DNA from 2 places in the Thermaerobacter litoralis genome. Region 2 is predicted to be linked to the other one. Evidence: riboswitches for the same ligand, from Rfam matches in the RefSeq annotation. Region 2 holds a riboswitch; the other holds the start of a gene.
What was found. Region 2 has a riboswitch for cyclic di-GMP ahead of ACYQ02_RS02510 (flagellar basal body rod protein FlgB). Riboswitches for the same ligand answer to the same signal wherever they lie in the genome.

Region 1 (4,183 bases), on a different contig from region 2:
ACGGCATAAAAACCCTACGGCCGCAGGCGGTTGATCAGCCCCATCATCTCGTCGCTGGTCCACACCGCCCGGGCGTTCAGCTGGTAGGCCCGCTGGGCTGCCAGGAGTCGGGTCATCTCCGTGGCCAGGTCCACGTTGGACTGTTCCAGCATGCCCTGGCGAATCCGCCCAGCGCCCCCTTGACCGGGCGGCACCGCGACCAGCGGCCCTCCGGCGGGGGCGAACAGGCCGTCACCCCGCCCTTCCAGCGCGTCGGGCGCGGCGGGAACAACCAGGGCCAGCCGGCCCGCCACCACCTCCCGGCCGTCCGCCAGGACCGCCCGCACCTCCCCGTCCGGCGTCACCACCCAGCTGCGGGAGCCGGGCGGGAGGGTGAGGGGCTGCCCATCGTCGGCCAGGAGCGGCCGCCCGGCGCCGTCGGTGACCCACAGCGCCTCGCCGGCGGGGGCCGGGCCGGTCTCGGGGCCCGGGCCGGGCGGGGGCACCGTTCCCGGGGGCTGGGCCGGCGGGAGGCCCGGCCCCGCCTGGCCGGCCGGCCACGGGCTCGCCGTGAAGTGGCCGCCCCGCGTCAGCAGGATCTCGCCGCTGGCCGGATCGACCACCTGGAAGAACCCGCCCCCTTCGATGGCGAGGTCCCAGGGGGAATCCGACGCCTGCAGCGGCCCCTGGCGCCAGAGCCGGGGCGTCGCCGCCAGGCGCACGCCGTGTCCGGCCTGCACGCCGCCGGCCGCGGCGGCGGCCGGTTCCACCGGCACCTGGACGGCCGCGTAGACCAGGTCGGCGAAATCCGCCCGGGCGGCCTTGAACCCGGGGGTGTTGACGTTGGCCAGGTTGTTGGCGGTGAGGTCGACCTGCCGGGCCGCCGCAGCCATGCCCGCCGCCGACGACCACAGGGCGCGCTGGATCATGTCACCCGCCCCACTTCCTGAATGGCGAGCCCCAGGGTCTGGTCCTGGGCCTGGACCGCCCGCTGGGCCGCTTCAAAGGCCCGGTAGTTGGCCAGCATCGTGACGACCACCTGGACGGGGTCCACGTTGGATTGTTCGAGGACCCCCTGCCGCACGGGGGTGGCGGCAGGCACCGGCGGGCCGGAGGCCGCCGTCGCCTCCCAACGGTTGTCGCCGGCCCGGCGGAGGCCTGCGGGGTTGGCGAAGGTGACCCGGGCGATGGTCCCGACCACCACGTCGCCCACCCGCACCTGCCCGCCGGGGTCGACGGTGAAGTCGCTGGTTCCCACCAGCAGCGGCAGGCCGTTGGTGTCGAGGACGGGCGAGCCGTCGGGCGCCTGGAGATAGCCTTCCGGGCCCACGGTGAAGTTGCCGGCCCGGGTGAAGGCCGGGCCTGTAGGCCCCTGGACCACGAAGAACCCGTCGCCCTCCAGCGCCAGGTCCTGGGGCCGCCCGGTCTCCAGCCAGGGCCCGGCCCCCATGTCGGCACCGGGTTCGGCCACCACGACGCCGGTCCCCAGCGGCCCCACGGGTGCCGCCCCGGTGCCGTCAAGGCGCGACAGCAGCAGGTCGGGGAAGGCCTCGGTGACGTTGCGGCTGGCCTTGTAACCCGGCGTGTTCACGTTGGCCAGGTCGCCGGCCAGGCGCTCCTGCTGCAGAACCCGGGCCAGCATCCCGCTGGCGGCGGTGTACAACCCGCGCAGCACCCCGCCATCCCTCCCCTCTCAACCGGGGACGACCTGGTGAGCCACGGCCCCAGGCGCCCCGGCCGCCGACGGTCCGTCGGCGCTCCCCCGGCTTTCACGGCCCCCCTAAGCAAAACCCCCGGCGGCTGCCGGGGGTGAAGGGCTTTCCAACGCCAGGCCGGGTGCTGCGGCCTTCCCGCATGAAGGAGGCACCCGGTGCCGGATCGGTCTCCACCCGTTCGGCAGCCCGGCCGTCGTAGCAGGCGCGGCGGCGCCCCGGGGCCCATCGCGGGCGCCCCTTCCAGGACCGCCGGCCGCATCCTGCGGTAGACCCGTGGCTTTGCGCCCCCGCCTTTCGGCGGGTTTGCCCTTTCGCGGCGTGGCCGCTTTCCTCGGCGATTCGACGCCGGTCGCACGGTTCCTGCCGGGTTTCGCCAGAAAATGTCCAACGCCCCGAGGCGGGCGCCTGTTCCTCCCCCGAGGCGGGGGCCGGTCCATCCCCCGGTGGGGGGCCGGCTCATCCCCCGAGGTGGGGGCCGGTTCATCCAGCGATGAGGACGCCGTCCAGCCGGTCCAGCATGCTCAGGGCGACGCCGGTGCCCAGCGCCACGGTGAGCAGGGGTTGCTCCGGCCGCACCACCGGCAGGCCCGTCGCCCGGGCGATCCGCCGGTCCAGGCCCCGCAGCAGGGAGCCGCCCCCTGTCAGGACCAGGCCGCGGTTCAGGATGTCGGCCGCCAGCTCGGGCGGAACCCGCTCCAGGATGCCGCGCAGGGCCGTGATCAGGGCGGCGAGGGGCTCGTCCAGGGCCTGCTGGACCTCGGCGGCCGAGAGGTACAAGGTCCGGGGCAGGCCGGTGACCAGGTCGCGGCCGCGCACCTCGAAGCGCTCCCCCTCGTCGTCGGGAGGCTCGGCGCTGCCGATGGCGATCTTGGCCTGTTCGGCCGTCCGCTCCCCGATCAGCACGTTGTACCGGCGCTTGACGTAACGGACGATGGCCTCGTCGAAGGTGTCACCCCCGACCCGGGTCGAACCGGCCACCACCACGCCGCCCAGGGATAGGACGGCGATGTCCGTGGTGCCGCCCCCCACGTCGACGACCATGTGGCCACCGGGCTCGTGGATGTTCAGGCCCGCCCCCAGGGCCGCGGCGACCGGTTCTTCCAGAAGATAGACCTTGCGGGCGCCAGCCTCGTAGCCCGCTTCGATGACGGCCCGGCGCTCCACCGTCGTCACGCCCGAGGGCACGCAGACCACCATGCGCGGCCGCACGCCGAGGCGGCGGGGCATGGCCCGCTGCAACAGCATCTTGAGCAGGGTTGCCGTGGCGGTGAAGTCGGCGATCACGCCGCCCCGGAGCGGGCGGGCGGCGACGATGTGGCCCGGCGTGCGGCCCAGCATCCGGTGGGCCTCCGACCCGACGGCCAGGACCCGCCCCGTTTCGCGGTCGATGGCCACCACCGACGGCTCGTTGAGCACGATGCCCCGGCCTTCGACGAAGACCAGCGTGTTGACCGTCCCCAGGTCAACCCCCAGGTCCCGGACGAACCCGACCATGACTTGTCCCCCTCCTGACCGCCCGGGCACCGCTGGGGCGGCGGCGGGGTGACCGGCGGGGTCGGCGGCCGCCGGTGGCCGCGCCAGGGCCTCGGGGCTGGCAGGGATCGCTGACAACGGCTTGGCTTTAACAACGGCCTGGGTAAGAGGTTGCCATGACGGATTTCTTTGCCATCGGGCCGGGTTCCTCTTGACGGCAAAAGGCCGCCCGGAGAGGACGGGCGGGCGGAAACCGGGGTTGTCCCTCCCCTGGCCAGGGTGCGGGGGTCGAGGACCGTTGCGGGACAGGTCCTCCTTGCGGCGGGAAGGAAGGTGGCCGGGCTGCAGGCCGGTTGATGCCGGGTCGGACCCGGCGGGCCGCCGCCACGGCCGTGTTCGACTGGGGGCCAGGGCCGGTGCGGGCAGGGACGGCGCTCAAGCCCCGACGGGCGGTTCCGACGGAGCTTGCTCGGGTTCCTGGCCCCGCTGTTCCTGCAGGTACTTGAGGCGCGTGGCCTCACCGCCCCGCAGGTGACGCTCCGCTTTGTTGGTCTCCAGCACCTGGTGGACCTTGGCCGCCAGCTGGCTGTCGATCTTGGGCAGGCGCTCGGTGACGTCCTTGTGGACGGTGCTCTTGGAGACACCGAACACCTTGGCTGCTTCGCGCACGGTGGAGCGGGTGCGAGCGATGTACGTGCTCACCTCCACCACGCGCTTCCAGATGTAGTCCTTCACCGACCTGCCCCCTTCGCCCTGGTCTGGTACCATCTATATGAGGGCGTTAGGCAAACATACCTTGGCCGCAGGCCCGCGCACGGCTTCGGACGAGCGGACAGGCCGGATTGCGACGGCAGGGACGTTGGGGGGCCGGGCACCGGAGGGTTGGGCGCCCCGCGGCTGCGGACCGGGGGCGGTGGGGCCGGGCGGGCGGCAAGCCCGAGGTCCGGTGGCCCGCAGACCTGGGGGCGGCACGGCCCGTCGCCGCCGGGGGGACGAACCGGCCCGATGGCGCCATG
Region 2 (4,183 bases):
CGAGAGCAGCCGGCCGGCGGTATCCACCACCGTCACGTCCTCGGGCTTGAGCCCCTCCACCGCCGAGGCGACCAGGTGCATGATGGACCGCACCTGCTCGGGGCCCAGCTCGGCCCCAGGCTTGAGCTGGACCAGGACGGCCGCCGTGGCCGGCCGCCGCTCGCCGGCGAAGGGGCTCTCCTCCGGCAGCACCACGTGGACACGGGCGGCTTCGACCCCCTCCAAGCGGCCGATGGTCCGGGCCAGCTCCCCTTGCAGACCCCGCAGGTACTGGACCTGGCGCTCGAACTCGGTGGCCCCCATGGGCATCCTCTCCATCAGCTCGAGGCCCACCGTCCCCTCCCGGGGCAGGCCCTGGGCCGCCAGGTCCAGCCGCAGCCGGTCCACCGCCTCCGCCGGGACCAGGATCGCCTGCCCGCCTTCGGCCAGCTGGAAGGGCACGCCCTGCTCCTCCAGCTGCCCGACGATGGCCGCCGCATCGGCCGGGTCCAGCCGGGTGAAGAGGGGCTCCCACTGGGTCCCCCCGCGACCGGCCAGAGCCAGGGCCAGCAACCCGCCCAGGACCAGCACCGCGGTCCCCACCACGACCCAGCGGGCCGGCGCCTTGAGCTGCCGGAACCAGGCGAGGAATTGTTGGGGAAGCTGCCGCAGCTGTGCCACCGGCATGGTGCCTCCGCCGCCTCCTCATCGACCCGCGCCGCGGACCGGGGATTCAACCGGACGAAGCCGGAGCCCACCCGTTCAACCCCATCGGGCCCGTCAGACCGGCATCCGCATGATCTCCTGGTAGGCCTCCAGCGCCTTGTTCCGCAGCTGGACGGCCAGCTCGATGGCCAGCCGCGCCTTCTCGCTGGCCACCATCACCTGGGACAAGTCCTCCACCTGGCCCGTGACCAGGCGCTGGGCCATGGCGTCGGCCTGGCCGGCCACGCCCTCCAGGCGCTCCAGCGCCCGGGCCAGCTCCTGCAGGAAGGTGGCCCCCACGCCCCCTCCCGCCTCGGACGAACCGGCTCCCGCGGGGGCGATCCCCGCCGGATCCCCGGGCGCCAGGGGGCCGGCAGGGCTCGCGCTGGCGCTGCCCCCCGCCACCCGATTTGCGGCGCCCGGCCACGCCGGCCGCTGGATGGGCTCCACACCCCAAGGTCCCATGGGTCGCCACGCCTCCTCCCTCGGTCATCACGGTCTTGGCCGGTGCCCGCCCGCGCCAGCCGCGCCTGGGACCGCCCCGGGGCCGGCCCCGCTGGGCGCCCGGCGGCGCGCCCCGGCTTCCGGCCCGCGTTCCCCTGGGCCCTGCTGGCCCGCCGGACCGCCGGCCCCTGGTCCAGGCCGGCTCAGCCGCGGCCGATCTCCAGCGCCCGCAGGGCCAGGGTGCGGGCGGCGCTGAACACCGCCACGTTGGCCTCGTAGGCCCGGGTCGCGGCCAGGAGGTTGACCATCTCCACCAGCGGGTCCACGTTGGGGTAGGCCACGTACCCGTCCGGGCCGGCGTCCGGGTGCCCGGGGTCGTAGACCAGGCGGGGCGGGGCGGGGTCGGCCACCACCGCGGCCACCTGGACCCCGCCGGGGACGCCGGCCTCCCCCGGGCCGGTTCGTCCCGGGAGCCGCCAGGCCCCGGACGGCGCGGCCAGGGGCCCGCCCCTTGCCGCCGCGACGCCGGGTGCGCCCCCAGCCGCCGCCGGCGGGACCGCCGGCTCGACCCCACCCGTTCCGGCCGCTGCCCGCTCGCGCAAGAGCTGGGCAAAGGGCACGGCCCGCTCCTGGAAGACGGGCACGAGCCGGCGGTAGGGGCCGCCCTGGGGCGTCCGGGTGCTGTCGACGTTGGCCAGATTGCTGGCGATCAGGTCAAGCCGCAACCGCTGGGCCGTCATCCCGCTGGCTGCGATGTCGAAGGTGCCGAACATCCCGGGCACCCTCACCGCCTCCCTTCGGCGATCACGGTCCGGAACAGGGCGATGCGGTCGGAGAGCTGCCGGACCAGGGCCTGGTAGTGGATGCCGTTCTCCGCCAGCCGGGCCATCTCGGCGTCCAGGTCCACGTTGTTGCCGTCGTTGCGCAAGGCCGTACCCGTCTCGCGGTAGACGGCCGCCGCCGGCCCGGACGCGGCCGGGCGGCCCGGGAGGTGGCCGGGATGGGTGACGGCCAGGGGCAGCGCCCCGGGGGCCGCGCTCCCGGGCGCCGTGCCCGCGGGTCCCGGGGCGCCGCCGGTGCCCTGAAGGGCCGCCTCCAGGGCCCGGGCGAAATCCAGGTCGTACCGCTTGTAACCGGGCGTCTCGGCGTTGGCCACGTTCTGCGCCAGGAGCCGCTGGCGCAGGGCCAGGACCTCCAGGCCTGCCGCCAGCTGGTCGTTGATGCCTCCCCACATGGGATCCACCCCCTTGGTCACGCCGCCCGCCCGCCGGCCGGCGGCCCGCCCGCCCGTTCGCCCGCCGGTAGGCGGGAAGAACCGGCCCAGCCTTGACGAACCCGAAAAAGACAAGCCGCCCGCGGCGCGCATCGGCACCACGGGCGGAAGCCGGGGTCTGGCGAGTTCCACCACGCAGCGTTCGGCAGTCCGGCCGTCATAGCCCCGCCGGAGCGGGACCTTAGACCCGTGACTTTGCGAGCCTGCCTTTCGGCAGGGGTGCCTTTGTCGCTGCCGCGGGGGGTTGCCGCCTCCAAGGTCCGGGCCGCCACCGGTTTGGACCGGACCCGCCGGTTGGGGCCGGACCGGCCCGGGGCGTCGCCGGCCGTTTCGGCCGCTTCGGCCCGGCTGCAACAGGGGCCCGGGGACACAAGGAACGGCCAACCCCCGAAAAGTATTCAGTTATCGGTGGGCATCCACCGGCACTGGTCGACATGATTCTGCAACGGCCTGGTCATTCCTTCTAACTGCGACAAAAATTTTGGGACCCCGGTCCTGGTTTTGGGCCCCTCCCACGCGACGGAGGGATTTGCCAGGGCACGGCCGGTGGCCGGGCGGCAGCTCTTTGGGAGGTGAGACCATGGCGGGTGAGACCGCGGCTGCCGGGTCCGGAACGCCGGGCACGGACGGGCGTCCCTGGTCGACGGCCACCTGGCTGGTGGCCGCCGGGCGCCCGGTGGAACCCGGCCAGCCCCTCAACGTGCCGCCGGTGCTGGCCTCGAACTTCATCCTGGGAGCGGGCCCCGCCTATGCCCGCGACGACGGAACGCCCACGTGGGCGGCGCTGGAGGAGCTGGTCGGGGGACTGGAGGGTGGCCGGGCCGTGGCCTTCGCCTCGGGCATGGCGGCCATCGCCGCCATCTTCGACCAGCTGCCGGCGGGCGCCCGGGTGGTGATCCCCGACGATTGTTACCAAGGGGTGGCGGCCCTGGCGGCGGAGGGCGCCCGGCTCGGCCGGTGGCGGGTTGAGCGGCTGGCCGTGGCCGACACCGCGGGCTGGGTTCAGGCGTGCCGGGAGGCCGATTTGCTCTGGCTGGAGTCGCCGTCCAATCCCCTGCTGGCGGTGGCCGAGGTGGACGTGATTGCCGCCGCGCCCCGCAAGCCGGGCGCCATCCTGGCCGTCGACAACACCTTCGCGACCCCGCTCAACCAGCGTCCCCTGGAGTGGGGGGTCACCGTCTCGGTGCAGTCGGCCACCAAGCTGATCGGAGGCCACTCCGACCTGATGGCGGGGGTCGCCGTCACCCGGGACGAGGCCCTCTGGCATGCCCTGCGCCGGTCGCGGGAACTGCACGGCGCCACCCCGGGGGCGCTGGAGGCCTTCCTGGCCGTGCGGGGCGCCCGCACCCTGGCCGTGCGGTTGGAGCGCGCCCAGCACAACGCCGCCGTGCTGGCCGCCCGCCTGGCGGAGCACCCCCGGGTGACGCGGGTGCGCTACCCCGGCCTTCCCTCCCACCCCGGCCACGCCGTGGCCCGGCGGCTGATGCGGGGGTTTGGCACGATGATCGCCTTCGATCTCGACGGGGGAGCGGCGGAAGCCGATGCCGTCTGCCGCCACCTGCGGCTGATCCGCCACGCCACCAGCCTGGGCGGGGTGGAGTCGACCATCGAGCGGCGGGCGGCCGTCCCGGGGCAGGAACACCTGCCCCCCTCGCTGCTGCGCCTGAGCGTGGGGATCGAGGACGCGGACGACCTGTGGGCCGACCTGGAAGCCGCCATCGCCGCCGCCTTCGGCTGAGGGCGTCTCTGGACGCGGGCGTCCCGGCAGCTCCCGGCGGGTCC

Region 1: another riboswitch for cyclic di-GMP. It lies ahead of ACYQ02_RS11690 (flagellar hook-basal body protein); the one in region 2 lies ahead of ACYQ02_RS02510 (flagellar basal body rod protein FlgB).

What each region holds. Positions count from the first base shown of each region.
Region 1 is NZ_BAAIES010000011.1:234,407-238,589, forward strand. Features, by position in the region: gene ACYQ02_RS11685 (flagellar hook-basal body protein) at 15-908, opposite strand; gene ACYQ02_RS11690 (flagellar hook-basal body protein) at 905-1,654, opposite strand; cyclic di-GMP riboswitch class I at 1,872-2,012, opposite strand; gene mreB (rod shape-determining protein) at 2,175-3,188, opposite strand; gene spoIIID (sporulation transcriptional regulator SpoIIID) at 3,603-3,902, opposite strand.
Region 2 is NZ_BAAIES010000004.1:156,809-160,991, forward strand. Features, by position in the region: gene fliF (flagellar basal-body MS-ring/collar protein FliF) at 1-666, opposite strand, end outside; gene fliE (flagellar hook-basal body complex protein FliE) at 760-1,149, opposite strand; gene ACYQ02_RS02505 (flagellar basal body rod protein FlgC) at 1,332-1,901, opposite strand; gene ACYQ02_RS02510 (flagellar basal body rod protein FlgB) at 1,913-2,362, opposite strand; cyclic di-GMP riboswitch class I at 2,543-2,635, opposite strand; gene ACYQ02_RS02515 (trans-sulfuration enzyme family protein) at 2,982-4,139, shown strand.